Linked DNA regions of Pararhizobium sp. A13. Each later gene encodes a partner of the first gene's protein in a complex. Links are inferred from orthologs where the notes say so. Each region holds a gene or a part of one and is shown in the gene's direction. Other genes may lie near its edges.

Region 1 (8,479 bases):
TTCTCGACCATGCGGTCGATGACCCAGTCGCGACGCTCGAGCGCCGCCTTTTCACGGCGGAACGGGTGATAGTTGGAAGGGCCCTTTGGCAGTGCCGCCAGATAGGCCGTCTCGGCGATCGTCAGTTCCGTCACCGATTTGTCGAAATAAGTGAGTGCTGCGCCGGCGATGCCGTAGGAATTCAGGCCGAAGAAAATCTCGTTGAGGTAGAGTTCGAGAATGCGGTCCTTGCTGTAGGCCTGCTCGATGCGGAAAGACAGGATCGCTTCCTTGACCTTGCGGTCGATCGTCTGGTCGGCCGAAAGCAGGAAGTTCTTGGCAACCTGCTGGGTGATCGTCGAGGCGCCCACGGGCCGACGGCCGGAACCGAAGTTCTGCAGGTTGACCGTGATGGCGCGGGCAAGACCGGTGATATCGACACCCGGATGCTGATAGAAATTCTTGTCTTCGGCCGAGATGAAGGCGGCCTTGACGCGGTCCGGAATCGCCTGGATCGGCAAATAAAGGCGGCGCTCGCGGGCATATTCGGCCATCAGGGCGCCATTGCCGGCGTGAACGCGGGTCGTTACCGGGGGCGCATAGCTGTTGAGAACCTCATAGTCCGGAAGGTCCTTGGTAACATGGCCAAGATAGACGGCGGCCGCTGCGGCCACGCCGAGCACCAGAAATGCGCCAATGCCGAAGAAATATCCAATCAGTCTGATCATCAGCCAGATACCGGTACCCTGTTGTCGTTTCTCTGTGCGGAGCACGCGAGCACGGTGGGCCTACCCCGCACCTTGTCCGAATGCAATCACGCCGAACGAATTAAACCGCAAAGAACGCCGGTGCCGGTTGTCCCGCAGCCCTCGCCTTCACGTTTACGATCGGCCACCTTCTTCCAGACTGCCAATCGCAAAATTCAGGTTTCCGGATAGCGACCGGATTGTGAGCAAAATAGGGCTTTCGACGCATTAACACGCCGCATCCCCTTGAAAACGATATCGCTGTTACTCCAGCGACACAAATCACATCAAACGTTATTGCTTTAGAAAACGGGGAACAGATCAGGCCGCAGTCTCCACGACCATGCCTTAACCACCATTTGCCACCGTCCCGCCCCGATAGGTGCGCACCGCACCGGCCAAAAGGCCCGCGACTTTCTTGCGCCAGACCGGATCGACCAGCAGTTTCTCGTCCTGCTTGTTGGACAAAAATCCGAGCTCCAGCAGGATCGACGGAACATCGGGTGCTTGCAAGACTCTGAAGCCGGCATAGCGATGAGGATTGTTGATGAGGTTGATCTGCCCCTCGAACGACGAGACCACGGAGCGCGCAAGATTGACGGAGAACGCCTGCGTCTCGCGGCGCGTCAGATCGATAAGAATGTCGGCGACCTCGGCGGGTTCACTCTGCAACGTCATTCCGGCAATCTCGTCGGACAAGTTTTCGCGCTCGGCAAGATTGGCCGCCAGATGGTCGGATGCCTTGTCGGAGATGGTGTAAACGGTCGCGCCGCGGATGTCGTGCTGCTTGAGCGTATCGGCATGCACGGAAATGAACAGGTTGGCGCCGTGCTGGCGAGCGATCTGCACCCGTTCCGGCAAGGACAGGAACTCGTCCTTTTCCCGCGTCAGGAACGCCTTGACACCCGTTTCCTTGTTGAGCGTCTCCACGAGTTCGCCCGCGAAGGCCAGCGTCACGCTCTTCTCCTCCATCTTGGTATCGGTCCCGATCGCGCCGGTGTCGATGCCGCCATGCCCGGCGTCGACGGCGATCACAAATTCTCCTGCAGTCGGCGGCTGGACGACACGGTCCGTTTTGGTGGCCGTGACGGTACCTGTCCATTTCTGCTCGTCAATAAGCACGGAAAAGCGCTCGTCTGTCACACGCTCCGCATCGAGCACCAGACGGAAGCCCCTGCCCTCCTCGTCGGCCTTCACATCCGCGACGGTGATCTCCACCGGCTTGTTTGCCGTCAGCACGACACGCGCGCTGCCGGCTCCCATGGCACCGTAACGGATTTCGGTGAACAGGCCACGCGCTGCAAGGTCCTCCGGTTTCAATCCGAACGACGTTTCGGGCAAATCGACAATGACGCGCGTCGGGTTGGCGACATAGTGAACGAAGAAGACCGGCTTCTTGTCGAAATCGATGACCACCCGGGTACGGGCGTCATCACCCGCGATCCGTGCGCCATAAGCGAGCAACGGTGCTTCGGCGGCTTGCGCTCCCAGTGCCGAACACAGGACGAAAAGCCAGAGCAAACATTGCCGCATCATCACAGATTGGATCAAACCCGCTTTTCCTTGTCGCCAGCGCTTCGCCGGATGCGCGACCGGCGCGTCACGGACAATTCGGACACCGCCTCCTGATTCAGGATCTGGCCATGCACACCGCCGGTTGCCATTCCGATCATCCATGACCCCATATGGTTAACCAAGCCTTGCCAAACGCGACAAACACCTCCGGCGGCCGGTCGCCGCGGCGAAAAACATGCCCCGAAGCTGCCAAAACCGGCATCCTGGCAGTGCATACCCCGACAAGCGAATCAATCAATATTATGGCCGTTCCGGCTTTTCCCTTGCCATTGTGACATAGAAAACATAAAAGCTTCAGAGGGAGAAAGTGTTGACGGGATAGAATCGACGACCGGCAGCCAAAGGGTTTTTGAAGCCCTGGCGCCAGAGCCTGATCGGAACCGGTAAGACCGGTTCAGCGTGGATCATGTCTCGGACAAGCAGTCGCGCTTCATCCGCCGTCGCTCCACCTTCTCCTCGCATACTGAATCGTGAAATTCCGGCGGTGGCCGGTGCGTTTATGGTGACGATCACCGAAAGCCCGTGACCGGGCACATTCATCGGGCCTTAAGGCCTAGTACATTGGCATTCTTGTTTGGTCATTGACGTTGTCTCAGCAGTATCGGTCAGAAGTAAACAGGCCCCGGAACGAAACCGTTCCGGCTGCCGTCTGGCTGTTGGACCATCTCCCCGACCATGCAGGAACATTCACATCCGGCGAAAAACCTGAGCTGTATGGAACGTGTCCTCCGGGGCGTGATTTTCCTACCGTTTCTCGGTTGCGCCGAGGAGCACCACTTACATGGCAGAGAAAATGCTTATCGATGCGTCTCACGCTGAAGAGACGCGCGTCGTTGTCGTACGCGGAAACCGCATAGAAGAATTCGACTTCGAATCCGAACACAAGAAACAGATCCGCGGCAACATCTACCTCGCGAAAGTCACGCGCGTGGAGCCGTCGCTGCAGGCCGCCTTCGTCGATTACGGCGGCAATCGCCACGGCTTTCTGGCCTTCGCCGAAATCCACCCCGACTACTACCAGATCCCGCTCGCCGACCGGCAGGCACTGCTGAAGGCGGAAGCTGAGGAAGCGCGCCGGGATGACGATATCGAGCATGTCGAGACCGGCACGGATCTCGGCCCTGATTTCGATGAGGAAACAGTAGCTGCAACGGAAGAAACCGTTGTCGAGGCAGCCGAGACCGCTGCCGAGCCGGAAGAAGCCGCAGTCGAGGAAAAGCCGAAGGCCAAGGCAAAGCGCCCGCGCCGGACCAAGAAGGCGGCAGCCGAGACGGCAGAAGCCGCCGCGGACGTTTCCGACGCCGACGGCGAGGAAGGTTCGACCGGCGAGATGGCCGCCATGGTCGATACCGACAGCATCTCGGAAGAGACACGTGGCCGCCGCCGCAACTCCGATGACGATGACGATGACGATGGCCATCCGGAAGAGAAGGAAGTCATCGAATCCGTCGGCGCAGAAGACGCCATGGAAGAAGTGCCGGATCGTCAGGTTCGCAAGCCGCGCAAGCAGTACCGCATCCAGGAAGTCATCAAGCGCCGGCAGATCCTGCTGGTACAGGTGGCCAAGGAAGAACGCGGCAACAAGGGTGCGGCACTGACCACCTACCTGTCGCTTGCCGGCCGCTATTCGGTACTGATGCCGAACACGGCGCGTGGCGGCGGCATTTCCCGCAAGATCACCAACCTGCCGGACCGCAAGCGCCTGAAGGAAATCGCCCGCGCGCTCGACGTGCCGCAGGGCATGGGCGTCATCCTGCGCACCGCCGGTGCCAACCGCACCAAGGTCGAGGTCAAGCGTGACTTCGAATATCTGATGCGCCTGTGGGAAAACGTCCGCACGCTGACGCTGTCCTCGACCGCTCCCTGCCTCGTCTATGAAGAAGGCAGCCTGATCAAGCGCTCGATCCGCGACCTTTACAACAAGGACATCAGCGAGATCATCGTTGCCGGCGAGGAAGGTTACAAGGAAGCCAAGGGCTTCATGAAGATGCTGATGCCGAGCCACGCCAAGGTGGTTCAGCCGTATCGCGATGTACACCCGATCTTCTCGCGCTCGGGCATCGAAGCCCAGCTCGACCGCATGCTGGTGCCGCAGGTGACGCTGAAGTCCGGCGGCTACATCATCATCAACCAGACCGAAGCGCTGGTGGCGATCGACGTCAACTCCGGCCGCTCAACCCGTGAACATTCGATCGAGGATACCGCACTCCAGACGAACCTCGAAGCCGCCGAAGAAGTCGCGCGACAGCTGCGCCTGCGCGACCTTGCCGGTCTCGTCGTCGTCGACTTCATCGACATGGAAGAAAAGCGCAACAACCGCGCTGTCGAGAAGCGTCTGAAGGATCATCTGAAGAACGACCGGGCCCGCATCCAGGTCGGCCGCATCTCGCATTTCGGCCTGCTCGAAATGTCGCGGCAGCGCATTCGCGCATCGGTTCTCGAATCGACGATGCAGGTCTGCTCGCATTGCAACGGCACGGGCCACATCCGTTCGCAGTCTTCCGTCGCCCTGCATGTCCTGCGCGGCGTGGAAGAATATCTGCTGAAGAACACCACGCACAACATCACCGTGCGCACGACGCCGGATATTGCGCTCTACCTGCTCAATCACAAGCGCGGCACGATCGTTGATTACGAAGAGCGTTTCGGCGTGCAGATCATCGTCGAAGCCGACGCCCATGTCGGTGCGCAGCATTTTGCCATCGATCGTGGCGAAGCCGTCGAAAATCCGGTCAAGATCGAGCAGATCATCCACTTCGAGCCCGAGCCCGAGGATGACGATGATATCGTCATCGAAGAGGATATCGAGGACGAAGAAGAAGCCGTGGTCGAGGCCAAGGCCGAGCGCGCCGAGCGCGAACCGGCCGCACAGGGCGACGACCAGGGCAACCGTAAGCGCAAGCGCCGCCGCCGGCGTCGTGGCGGCCGCGGTACCGGCCCGAATGGCGAACAAACGTCCACGGAAGCCGGCGCCGCCTCCGACGACATATCGGATGAGGATGGCGACGAGGACGAAGGCGACGACGATGCCGCTCTGGCAGCTGCCGATGATGCTCAGAATGCCGGGTTGAGCGAGGAAGAACGCCAGAAGCGCAAGCGGCGCCGCCGCGGCAAGCGTGGCGGCCGACGCAACCGGCCGGAAGAAGCCGAGGGCGAAAACCTTGCCGTCAGTGGCGAGACGGTGAACGATGAACTGTCGGAGACTGAATTCGACGCATCGCCGGCTGACGAGGCCGAGGCGACTGTAGAGGCGACTGTATCGGCTGCAGCAACAGAAGCGGCGTCCGAGACACCTGTCGTCGCCGAAGAAGAGGCAAAACCCGCCAAGCCGAAGCGCGGCCGCAGCAAGAAGGCCGTCGCCGCGGCTGTTGAGGAAGCCCCTGTCGAGGAAGCGCCTGCCGCGACCGCCGATGCAGAGGTGCAGACAGCTATCGAGGCACAGCCGCAGGACGTCGTCGTTGCTGAGGAGCCCGTCATCGAAAAGGCAGCAGCTTCCCTTGACGAGACGAAGCCGGTTCGTGCCAACCGCGACATCGATTCGATTGCCAGCGAACCGGTGGTAAAATCATCCTCCGCCACTCAAGACGGCGGCGAACCGCCGAAGCCCAAGAAGGGCGGCTGGTGGCAGAAGCGCGGCTTCTTTTGAGCGACATCTGACAAACCGAAACTGAAAAAACCGGCCAAGCGATTGGCCGGTTTTTTTGTGTCCGCTCCTGTTTCATAAGGAACAGCGAAAATACCACTCTCATGGGATCGTGCCTCAGTAGACGAGATGGGCTCGTCCGACGCCAACCGGAGGAGACAATCATGCGACGCTTCGTTATCGCCGCGGCCCTTACCGCCGTCCCGGCGGTTTCCTTGGCAGCACCAATCCACGCCGACAGCTACAGTCGCCAACGCTTCAATGACTATTATTATAAGAGCTATGACACCGCATATGAACCGATCTGTGTGGTCCGGAAAATCCGTTCGGTTGACGACCGGGGCAATCCGGTCGTCCGGAAAGTCCGCATTTGCCGCTGAGGCCTCCTGTCTTCATAGAGGATATCAAACCATTGCGCGTCCGTTGGGGCGCGCATCGCAGACCTCAAGCTCCACCGCCCGCGAAGCAGCTCAACGCTTCACAGTTTGATTCAGTATCATCGCTATCTGAATCCGGAAAATCCGGCAATCATCTGATATCGTTCAACAATTACGTCAGCCAGCGGGCGATGCGATCCATCGCCTCGGCCATGTCGGCCTCTGCGCCGGCATAGGAAAACCGCATCGCACGGTGCCCTTCGAGCGGGTCGAAATCCAGCCCTGGCGTTGCCGCGACGTTGATTTCCGCCAGCATCCTCCTGGCGAAATCCATGCTGTCATTGGTGAACCGGCTGACATCGGCATAGGCGTAGAAGGCGCCGTCCATCGGCGAGGCGATGGAAAAGCCGATCTCAGGCAGGCGTTTCAACAGGAGCTCGCGGTTCGCGGCATAGGATGCCTTGTAGACGTCAAGCTCGGCCTCGGCCCCAAGGGCAGCCTCGGCGGCGATCTGCGACAGTTCCGGCGGCGAGATATAGAGGCTCTGGGCGATGCGCTCGAAGGCACGCACCTGCGTTTCCGGCAGCACCATCCAGCCGATCCGCCAACCGGTCATGCAATAGTATTTCGAGAAGGAATTGATGACCACTGCCTCATCGGTGACGGCGAGCGCGGTCGTCTCCTCGCCCGCAAAGGTCAGGCCGTGGTAGATCTCGTCGGAGATGAAGGCCGTGCCGCGGTCGTGGCAGTAATCGGCCAGCGCCTTCAGCCCATCCTTGCCCGTGACAGTGCCGGTCGGATTGGCAGGACTTGCCAAAAGAACACCGTTCAGTGGTTTTCCGGCTTTTGCCGCGGCCGCCTCGAGACTGTGCGGCGTCAGCGTGAACCCGCTTTCGGCATCCGCCTCGACTTCGACGACCGTCAGGCCGAGCGCTGCCAGGATGTTGCGGTAGGCCGGATAGCCAGGCCGGGCGATGGCAACGCAGTCGCCGGGATCGAACAGGGCCAGGAACGCCAGATTGAAGCCGGCCGACGATCCCGTCGTCACCGCGACCCGCTGCGGATCGACCTCCACGCCGTAGCGCGTGCGATAGTGCTTGGCGATCGCGATCCGGAGCGAGGAGGTTCCAAGCGCATCCGTATAGCCCAACCGCCCGTGCACGAGTGCCGCGCGCGCAGCTTCCAATGCGGCCTTCGGCGCCGGATGGCTCGGCTGCCCCACAGCCATGGAAATAACCGGATATCCGGCCTCACGGCGTTTCGTTGCTTCGGCCAGAACATCCATGGCGTGGAAGGGTTCGACGGAGCTGCGGGTGGAAAGCGGCTTCAACAGCACATCCTCGATATTTTTGATCTCTGCAAGCCATGTGCCTGATCACAATGGGCTTCACAAGTGCGCGAGCGCCGCATTTCCGCCGATTTTGCAGTTTCGTTTGGCGCCGTGCGCCCCTATGCTGGCTGCAGAAATTCTGTTGTCTTTCAAACAAGCCTGTTGACCCCGCCTCGGCAATTGAACGACAGACCGAACACAGACAAAAGGCTACGAGGAAGACATGGCATTCAACGCTCGAAAGACCATCGCCGCAACGCTTATCCTGCTTTCGGCGACGGCTGCGCTGCCTCAAGGAGCGCAGGCGCTGGATGACAAGCAGAAGCAGGAGATCGGCCAATTCATCAAGGAATACCTCGTCGCAAATCCGGAAATCCTCTTGGAAGCGCAGCAGGCGCTGAAGAAGAAACAGGCCGACGAGCAGCTGCAGCAGGCGGAAGCTGCCATCAGCGACAATGAAAAAGCGATTTTCCAGTCGAAATATGATGTCACGCTCGGTAATCCGAACGGCGACGTGACCATCGTCGAGTTCTACGACTACAATTGCGGCTACTGCAAACGCGCCCTGTCCGACATGGACGCCATTCTCGAAAAAGACAAGAACGTCCGTTTCGTGCTGAAGGAACTGCCGATCCTCGGACCGGATTCGATGGCCGCGCACAAGGTAAGTGCCGCCTTCCGTGAGATTGCGCCGGAGAAATACGGTAATTTCCACCGCGCGCTGCTCGGCGGCGAGGAACGTGCAACGGAGGAAACGGCAATCGCCGTTGCCGGGAAGCTCGGCGTTGCGGAAGCCGACCTTCGCAAGAAGATGGACGAGAACACACAG
Region 2 (4,465 bases), 130 kb from region 1 along the record:
GATGGAAATCTTCGCTGATCTGAAGAAGGAATACGGCTTTCCCGTCCTGACCGATATCCACACCGAGGAACAGTGTGCTCTCGTTGCCCCGACGATCGATATCCTGCAGATTCCGGCCTTCCTCTGCCGCCAGACGGACCTGCTGGTCGCAGCTGCCAAGACCGGCCGTGTGATCAACGTCAAGAAGGGCCAGTTCCTCGCCCCCTGGGACATGAAGAACGTGCTCGCCAAATTCACCGAGAGCGGCAATCCGAACGTGCTGCTGTGCGAGCGCGGCGCCTCCTTCGGCTACAACACGCTCGTCTCCGATATGCGCTCTCTGCCGATCATGGCCGGCCTCGGTGCGCCGGTCGTGTTCGATGCAACACACTCCGTGCAGCAGCCGGGCGGGCAGGGCTCGTCCTCGGGCGGCCAGCGCGAATTCGTCGAGACGCTGGCTCGTGCGGCAGTTGCGGTCGGTGTCGCCGGCGTCTTCATCGAGACGCACGAGGATCCGGATAACGCGCCGTCCGACGGACCGAACATGGTGCACCTCAAGGACATGCCGCGGCTTCTCGAGACGCTGCTTGCCTTTGACGCGATCGCCAAGCGCTGAATGCGGCAATTGTGAAATTTTCTTGAAGGCCGGGGCGCAGGGGAGCAATTGCCCGCGCCCGCCATTGTAATTTCCGGTCCATGAATTATGACAGGGCCATCCGTCCACCACCATGTTTGAAGCAGGGAAGAGATCATGACTGCAATCATCGACATCATCGGCCGCGAAATTCTCGACAGCCGGGGCAATCCGACCGTCGAAGTCGACGTCCATCTCGAAGACGGCAGCTTCGGCCGCGCCGCCGTTCCCTCGGGCGCTTCCACCGGAGCGCATGAAGCCGTCGAACTGCGCGATGGCGGCACGCGTTATCTCGGCAAGGGTGTCGAGAAGGCCGTCGAAGCTGTCAACGGCGAGATCTTCGAAGCCATCGGCGGTTTCGATGCCGAGGATCAGATCCTGATCGACAACACCATGATCGAGCTTGACGGGACGCCGAACAAGGCGCGCCTCGGTGCCAATGCGATCCTCGGTGTTTCCCTCGCCGTTTCCAAGGCCGCCGCCTCCGCCGCCGGCCTGCCGCTCTACCGCTACGTCGGTGGTCCGAACGCCCGTCTTCTGCCGGTTCCGATGATGAACATCATCAATGGCGGCGCCCACGCCGACAATCCGATCGACTTCCAGGAATTCATGATCGTGCCGGTTGGTGCCGACACGGTGCGTGATGCCGTCCGCATGGGTTCGGAGGTGTTCCACACGCTGAAGAAGCAGCTCGCTGCCGACGGCCACAACACCAATGTTGGCGACGAGGGCGGCTTTGCGCCGGGTCTTGCATCGGCGCCCGCCGCGCTCGATTTCATCATGAAGTCGGTCGAAAAAGCCGGCTATCGTCCGGGTGAAGACGTCTTCATCGCGCTCGACTGCGCCTCGACGGAATTCTTCAAGGACGGCAAGTACGTTCTCGAAGGCGAGGGCCGCACGCTCGAGCCGGGCGCGATGGCGGAATACCTGGCGGAACTCGCGGGCAAATATCCGATCTTCTCGATCGAAGACGGCATGGCAGAAGACGATTGGGAAGGCTGGAAGGCGCTGACCGACAAGATCGGCAACAAGTGCCAGCTCGTCGGCGACGATCTGTTCGTCACCAATTCCGCTCGCCTGCGCGACGGCATCAAGATGGGCGTCGCCAACTCGATCCTCGTCAAGGTCAACCAGATCGGTTCGCTGTCGGAAACGCTCGATGCCGTCGAGACCGCACACAAGGCCCGCTACTCGGCCGTCATGTCGCATCGCTCAGGTGAAACCGAGGATTCGACCATCGCCGATCTCGCCGTTGCTACCAATTGCGGGCAGATCAAGACCGGTTCGCTGGCGCGCTCCGACCGCACCGCGAAATACAACCAGCTGATCCGCATCGAAGAACAGCTTGGCCCGCAGGCAAAATATGCCGGACGGTCGATCCTGCGCGGCTGATCACTCGCTGCTCTGACCAACGAAACCCGCGTCTGGAAACGGATGCGGGTTTTTTGTTGCCGCCTGTTATGGTCAACGGTCGGTTAATCAATGGCCGGTAGGATGCCTTTGTATTGCGTATCAGGGCATGATCGATGTGGACAAAACACCATAAGAAACGGAAGCTCGGGCGGTTTGTCATGCCGCTGATCGCCGTCGCCTTTCTCTCCTATTTCGGCTATCATTCCATCCACGGCGAGTTCGGCCTGAAGGCGACGGAAAAGTTCGACCGCCAGCGCGTCGAGCGCCAGACGCGTCTGGACGAACTGACGGAGCAGCGCAAGACGCTGGAAAAGGAAGTGGCGCTGTTGAGCGACGGTTCGCTCGAACGCGACATGCTGGACGAAAAGGCTCGCTTCGGGCTGAGCATGTCGCGCGCCGATGAAATCGTGATATTTCACTGACTTTTCCAATTAACCAAAATCTGGTTAATTGGAAAATAATAAATAATATCATTAGCTTATAAAGAATATAAGCCATGCAAATATGGCATTGCTGTGGCGTCATTCTTTCCCTATGGTACCGGCAAAAGGCAACCATTAGGGAGGAATGAATGGCCCCGCGAAAAACCGCGTCCGTTTCCAGCCGCAAAACAGCCGCCAAGCCCGCAAAGAAGGACTTCGTCAACGGTACTGTTGCCGAGTTCGATCGCGATGCCGATATGAAGGCTTACCGCGAAATGCTTCTTATCCGGCGTTTCGAGGAAAAGGCCGGCCAGCTCTACGGCATGGGCTTCATCGGTGGTTTCTGTCACCTCTACATCGGCCAGGAAGCCGTCGTCGTCGGCATGCAGATGGCGCTGAAGGAAGGCGATCAGGTCATCACGGCCTATCGTGACCACGGCCATATGCTGGCCTGCGGCATGAGCGCGCGTGGCGTCATGGCGGAGCTCACCGGTCGCCGCAGCGGGCTTTCCCGCGGCAAGGGCGGCTCGATGCACATGTTCTCCAAGGAGAAGCATTTCTACGGCGGCCACGGCATCGTCGGCGCGCAGGTATCGCTCGGCACGGGCCTCGCCTTCGCCAACCGCTATCGCGGCAATGACAATGTCTCGCTCGCCTATTTCGGCGATGGCGCCGCCAACCAGGGCCAGGTCTACGAGAGCTTCAACATGGCTGCTCTCTGGAAGCTGCCGGTGATCTACATCGTCGAGAACAACCGTTACGCCATGGGCACGTCAGTATCGCGCGCCTCGGCCGGCCATGATTTCTCCCAGCGCGGCGTCGCGCTCGGTATCCCGGGTCTCCAGGTCGATGGCATGGATGTTCGCGCGGTAAAGGCCGCCGGCGACGAGGCTGTCGAGCATTGCCGCGCTGGCAAGGGGCCGATCATCCTTGAAATGCAGACCTACCGCTATCGGGGCCACTCCATGTCCGACCCGGCGAAGTATCGCTCGAAGGACGAAGTGCAGAAGATGCGCTCCGAGCATGACCCGATCGAACAGGTGAAGGCGCGCATTCTGGAAAAGGGATGGGCGAGCGAGGACGAACTGAAGCAGATCGACAAGGACGTTCGCGACATCGTCGCCGACAGCGCCGATTTCGCCCAGGCCGATCCGGAGCCGGATGTATCCGAGCTCTACACCGACATTCTGCTTTGATTTCGCGGCGAGGAAACCATCATGCCTATTGAAATTCTGATGCCCGCTCTGTCGCCGACGATGGAAGAAGGCACGCTCAGCAAATGGCTGAAAAACGAGGGTGACAAGGTCACCTCGGGCGACGTGATCGCCGAGATCGAGACCGACAAGGCGACCATGGAAGTGGAAGCCGTCGATGAAGGCACCATCGGCAAGATCCTGATTGCCGCCGGTACCGAAGGCGTCAAGGTCAACACGGCGATCGCGGTCCTGCTGCAGGACGGCGAAAGTGTCGGTGACGTTGCCGCACCGAAGACTGCACCGGCCGCCGAGCCTACGAAGGCTGAAGCGCCTGCTCCGGCTGCCGCACCCGTTGCCGCCCAGCCGAAGGTCGAAGTCGCTTCCGATCCGGATATTCCAGCCGGTACCGAAATGGTCTCGACCACCGTGCGCGAAGCGCTTCGCGACGCGATGGCTGAGGAAATGCGCCGCAGCGACGACGTCTTCGTGATGGGCGAGGAAGTCGCCGAATACCAGGGCGCCTACAAGATCACCCAAGGCCTGCTGCAGGAATTCGGTCCCCGCCGTGTCGTCGATACCCCGATCACCGAGCACGGTTTTGCCGGCGTCGGTGTTGGTGCTGCGATGACCGGCCTTAAGCCGATCGTCGAGTTTATGACCTTCAACTTCGCCATGCAGGCGATCGACCACATCATCAACTCGGCCGCCAAGACGCTTTATATGTCCGGCGGCCAGATGGGTGCGCCGATGGTGTTCCGCGGCCCAAGTGGTGCTGCTGCCCGCGTCGGCGCCCAGCACTCCCAGTGCTACGCTGCCTGGTA
Region 3 (4,526 bases), 1.5 Mb from region 1 along the record:
AAGCCTTACACCGGCGGGACCCTTCGAAGGAAGGATGCCCGCCGGTTCGTTTTTGCGGGATTGATCCCGTCATTTGCGCTTCCGGGCGAGTCACGCTGGCTCCGCCGAAGCGGACGCTCCAGCAGACCGGATGGGCCGGCTCTGCGGAACCAACCGATGACCTGTCATGGGGCAGGATTGCAGGATGCTTCGGCGCTTGCTCGTTTTTCCAGGCACCGGAAGGCATCAGGCTTTCAGGAGCGGAACGACCGCCAGCCATATTTTGGAAGCCTCCTGTTGTCTTGCCCGTGATGCGTCATTTTTGCGGACCGCCCGCGCCAGTTAGGCAGCGGCGCGGACTTGCCGCACACGAAGGACAAAACATGTTCGATACCCACACGGTAGAAATTGAATGGGCAGGCCGCCCGCTCAAGCTCGAAACCGGCAAGATCGCTCGTCAGGCTGACGGCGCCGTGCTTGCCACCTACGGCGAGACCGTCGTTCTCGCCACCGTCGTTTCGGCCAAGGCGCCGAAGCCGGGCCAGGATTTCTTCCCGCTCACCGTCAACTACCAGGAAAAGACCTACGCCGCCGGCAAGATCCCGGGTGGCTACTTCAAGCGCGAAGGCCGTCCGTCGGAAAAGGAAACGCTGGTTTCCCGCCTGATCGACCGTCCGATCCGCCCGCTCTTCCCGGAAGGCTACAAGAACGACACCCAGGTTGTCGTCACGGTCGTCCAGCACGATCTGGAAAATGATCCGGACGTCCTGTCGATGGTCGCCGCTTCCGCAGCTCTGACGCTTTCGGGCGTTCCCTTCATGGGTCCTGTCGGCGGCGCACGCGTCGGTTACATCAACGGCGAATACGTTCTGAACCCGCATCTCGACGAGATGGACGAATCGATCCTCGACCTCGTCGTCGCCGGCACCCAGGACGCCGTCCTGATGGTCGAATCGGAAGCGAAGGAACTGAACGAAGACGTCATGCTCGGCGCCGTCATGTTCGGTCACAAGGGTTTCCAGCCGGTCATCGATGCGATCATCAAGCTCGCCGAAGTGGCTGCCAAGGAACCGCGCGATTTCACCCCGGAAGACCATTCCGAACTCGAAGCCGAAATGCTTTCGATCGCCGAAGCCGAACTGCGCGTTGCCTACAAGAACACCCAGAAGGCCGAGCGTTATGCAGCCGTCGACGCCGTCAAGGCCAAGGTGAAGGCACACTTCTTCCCGGAAGGCGTTGAGCCGAAGTACACGGCCGAAGTCATCGGCGCCGTCTTCAAGCACCTGCAGGCCAAGATCGTTCGCTGGAACATCCTCGACACCAAGAGCCGCATCGACGGCCGCGATCTGTCGACCGTTCGCCCGATCGTCTCGGAAGTCGGCATCCTGCCGCGCACGCATGGTTCGGCCCTGTTCACCCGCGGTGAAACGCAGGCGATCGTTGTTGCCACGCTCGGCACCGGCGAAGACGAACAGTACGTCGACTCGCTGACCGGCATGTACAAAGAAAAGTTCATGCTGCACTACAACTTCCCGCCCTATTCGGTCGGTGAAACCGGCCGCATGGGCTCTCCGGGCCGCCGCGAAATCGGTCACGGCAAGCTCGCTTGGCGCGCTATCCGTCCGATGCTGCCGGCCGCCGAGCAGTTCCCCTACACGCTGCGCGTCGTCTCCGAGATCACCGAGTCCAACGGCTCGTCCTCGATGGCAACCGTCTGCGGCACCTCGCTGGCGCTGATGGATGCCGGCGTTCCCTTGGCTAAGCCGGTTGCCGGTATTGCCATGGGCCTGATCCTCGAAGGTGAGCGCTTCGCAGTTCTCTCCGATATCCTTGGCGACGAGGATCACCTCGGCGACATGGACTTCAAGGTCGCAGGCACCGCCGACGGCATCACCTCGCTGCAGATGGACATCAAGATCGCCGGTATCACCGAAGAGATCATGAAGGTCGCGCTTGAGCAGGCGCAGGGCGGCCGCAAGCATATCCTCGGCGAGATGGCCAATGCCATCACCGAGGGACGCAGCCAGCTCGGCGAATTCGCACCGCGCATCGAAGTGATGAACATCCCGGTCGACAAGATCCGCGAAGTCATCGGTTCGGGCGGTAAGGTCATCCGCGAAATCGTCGAAAAGACCGGCGCCAAGGTCAACATCGAAGACGACGGCACGATCAAGATCGCTTCTTCGTCGGCTAAGGAAATCGAAGCAGCCCGCAAGTGGATCCATTCGATCGTCGCGGAACCGGAAGTCGGCCAGATCTACGAAGGCACGGTCGTCAAGACCGCCGACTTCGGTGCATTCGTCAACTTCTTCGGCCCGCGCGACGGTCTCGTACACATCTCGCAGCTCGCTTCCGAGCGTGTTGCCAAGACCTCCGACGTCGTCAAGGAAGGCGACAAGGTCTGGGTCAAGCTGATGGGCTTCGACGAGCGCGGCAAGGTTCGCCTCTCCATGAAGGTTGTCGATCAGGCAACCGGCAAGGAAGTCGCCAAGGGCGAAGGCGAAGCTGCTGAATAAGCAGCGCGCTTGAAAGAATGCTACGGGCGCGGAGCGGATCGTTCCGCGCCCTTTCTTATTTATCCCCGCTAGGACGTTCCACCATGAGCCGCGACGCGCTGAAAACCCTTTTCCATCCCTTCGAGACCGGCGTTGTTCCCGCACCTGGCGAAGGCGAGCGCGTGCTGTTTCTCGGCGCCGAGGCCGGTTACCGGCTGCCGGCGGATTTTGCCGCGTCGATCGCTGCCGTGCAGGCCCTGCGCCCGCTCTACCGCGGCCTTGAAGCTGCCAGGGCACCGGTGACCCCGTTCGTCGAGGGCGAGGACTATGATGCAGCGCTGATCCTGTGCGGCAAGCACAAGGGCGAGAACGAGGACCGTATCGCCGAGGCGCTGAGGTGCACCAAGATCGGTGGCCTGATCGTCGTTGCCGGCGGCAAGGAAGACGGTATCCAGTCGCTGCGCAAGCGCGTCGCCCAGCTTGGCTGGGGCGGCGACAGCCTGCCGAAATATCACGGCATCGCCTTCTGGTTCGGCCGTCCGGAAGATGCGGATGACGTGATCGCCAAGTTCGCCAAGAAGCCGGCGCGCGTCGAGAGCCGCTTCGAGGCGGCGCCCGGCATGTTCTCGCATGATCGCGTCGATGCCGGTTCGGAGCTGCTCGCCTCGCGCCTGCCGGACGACTTCAAGGGTCACGCCGCCGATTTCGGCGCCGGCTGGGGCTATCTGTCGGTAATGCTCGCAGAGAAATCCCCTGGCCTGAAGGGCATCGACCTGTTCGAGGCCGATTATCATGCGCTTGAGGCTGCCAGGGCTAACCTCAAGGCCAATGCGCCGAACGTCCCGACCCGCTTCTATTGGCACGACCTCGCCTCCGAGGAAACCCGCGACAAATACGACCTGATCGTCATGAACCCGCCGTTCCACGAGACCCAGGCCGCCGATCCGGCGCTTGGCATCGCGATGATCAAGGCTGCGGCCAAGGCGATGAAGATCGGTGGCCGGCTGATGCTGGTTGCCAATCGCGGCCTGCCTTACGAGCCGGTCATGGCCGAGACCTTCAAGGAATGGGGCGAGACCTGCCGCAACGCCCGCTTCAAGGTACTCTGGGGCAAGCGCTGAGACTTCTGGAGAGCAGTCCCGCAGCGCCGCTGCGGCCTATCTTTTGCAGTTGCGTTCACCCTGAATAAGGTTCACCATTTCCTTTGCCGCGCCCTTGCGCGTCCGACCGGACGCGCCGCGCTCGATGGAGCAAACAATGGGATTTGGACCTGCCCGCCCGCCCATCACCGAAGATGTCGCGGAAGTGATCGCAAAGGATATCAAGAGCGGCGAAGGCAAGGAACCAACCTCCGAGGTGCCCCTGGCCTTCCAGATCGGCCGCCGGCCGGTCGACCCGGAAAGCCTCGACCAGGCGCGCAAGCAGATGACGATGTTCGGCATCTTTGCGGCTGGGGTCCTGGCGGTGTTGCTCGGCGTCTGGTGGGCCGCCTGAGATTCTAGGCGCACCTATCAATTGCTTGCAGGGTGAGAGCGATGGCATGCGCCTGGGCCTGCCATCGCATTGTTCTCCTGAATTATGCCTTCAAGGCCCGCTCGAACAGCCGCGAAAGCCGCTCGGCGAAGGCGCGGGGGTCCTGCGGCTTGTCGCCGTCGAGAACGCGCGCCTGGTCGAGCAGAAGCTGCACTGCGTCGGTGCGGAATTCGTCGCTGCCGCCTGAAGCCAGCGCTGCGATCAGCCCATGGTCGGGATTGATCTCGAGGATCGGCTTGGCGAGCGCATCCAGCCTGCCGGCGCCCTGCAGCATCTTTTCCAGCTGACGGTCGTAGCCCTGTTCCGGAGCGACGAGGCAGACGGCGCTTTCCGTCAGCCGGTCGGATGCCCGCACGTCCGATACAGTGTCGCCGAGCGCCGACTTGGCAAAGGCGATGAAATCGCTGACCACCTGGGTGGTCTCCGGCGTCGACTGAGCGTCTCCATCCGCCTTTGGCACCTGGGCGAGATCGGCAGCCCCTTGCGTGATCGACTTGAACGGTTTGCCCTCGAAGTCCG

What was found. The genes of interacting proteins can lie anywhere in the genome.
Region 2: the proteins of WI754_RS13500 (region 1) and eno are in contact, whole or in part, in a solved structure (PDB 2FYM), measured with the Escherichia coli proteins. The link is inferred for Pararhizobium sp. A13 from one-to-one orthologs.
Region 3: the proteins of WI754_RS13500 (region 1) and pnp are in contact, whole or in part, in a cryo-EM structure (PDB 9QH0), measured with the Escherichia coli proteins. The link is inferred for Pararhizobium sp. A13 from one-to-one orthologs.

Annotation. Positions count from the first base shown.
Region 1 is NZ_CP149510.1:2,741,767-2,750,245, reverse strand. What follows is about bases 2,775-6,146. They hold WI754_RS13500 (ribonuclease E/G), read left to right. Parts: upstream 2,775-3,081; coding sequence 3,082-5,946; downstream 5,947-6,146. Other genes in these bases: WI754_RS13495 (hypothetical protein), read left to right, coding at 6,108-6,146. Outside these bases: WI754_RS13510 (penicillin-binding protein 1A), read right to left, coding at 1-707; WI754_RS13505 (N-acetylmuramoyl-L-alanine amidase), read right to left, coding at 1,074-2,273; more of WI754_RS13495, read left to right, coding at 6,147-6,323; WI754_RS13490 (aminotransferase class I/II-fold pyridoxal phosphate-dependent enzyme), read right to left, coding at 6,493-7,650; WI754_RS13485 (DsbA family protein), read left to right, coding at 7,874-8,479. UniProt on the Escherichia coli protein: Endoribonuclease that plays a central role in RNA processing and decay. Required for the maturation of 5S and 16S rRNAs and the majority of tRNAs. Also involved in the degradation of most mRNAs.
Region 2 is NZ_CP149510.1:2,869,318-2,873,782, forward strand. The notes cover bases 1-2,867. They hold eno (phosphopyruvate hydratase), read left to right. Parts: upstream 1-730; coding sequence 731-2,005; downstream 2,006-2,867. Other genes in these bases: kdsA (3-deoxy-8-phosphooctulonate synthase), read left to right, coding at 1-595; WI754_RS14210 (septum formation initiator family protein), read left to right, coding at 2,140-2,448; pdhA (pyruvate dehydrogenase (acetyl-transferring) E1 component subunit alpha), read left to right, coding at 2,598-2,867. In the rest of the region: more of pdhA, read left to right, coding at 2,868-3,644; WI754_RS14220 (pyruvate dehydrogenase complex E1 component subunit beta), read left to right, coding at 3,666-4,465. UniProt on the Escherichia coli protein: Catalyzes the reversible conversion of 2-phosphoglycerate (2-PG) into phosphoenolpyruvate (PEP). It is essential for the degradation of carbohydrates via glycolysis.
Region 3 is NZ_CP149510.1:1,198,973-1,203,498, forward strand. The notes cover bases 1-2,928. They hold pnp (polyribonucleotide nucleotidyltransferase), read left to right. Parts: upstream 1-362; coding sequence 363-2,495; downstream 2,496-2,928. Other genes in these bases: rpsO (30S ribosomal protein S15), read left to right, coding at 1-2; WI754_RS05730 (class I SAM-dependent methyltransferase), read left to right, coding at 2,579-2,928. Also shown: more of WI754_RS05730, read left to right, coding at 2,929-3,595; WI754_RS05735 (hypothetical protein), read left to right, coding at 3,732-3,968; molecular chaperone HtpG, read right to left, coding at 4,051-4,526. UniProt on the Escherichia coli protein: Involved in mRNA degradation. Catalyzes the phosphorolysis of single-stranded polyribonucleotides processively in the 3'- to 5'-direction. Also involved, along with RNase II, in tRNA processing.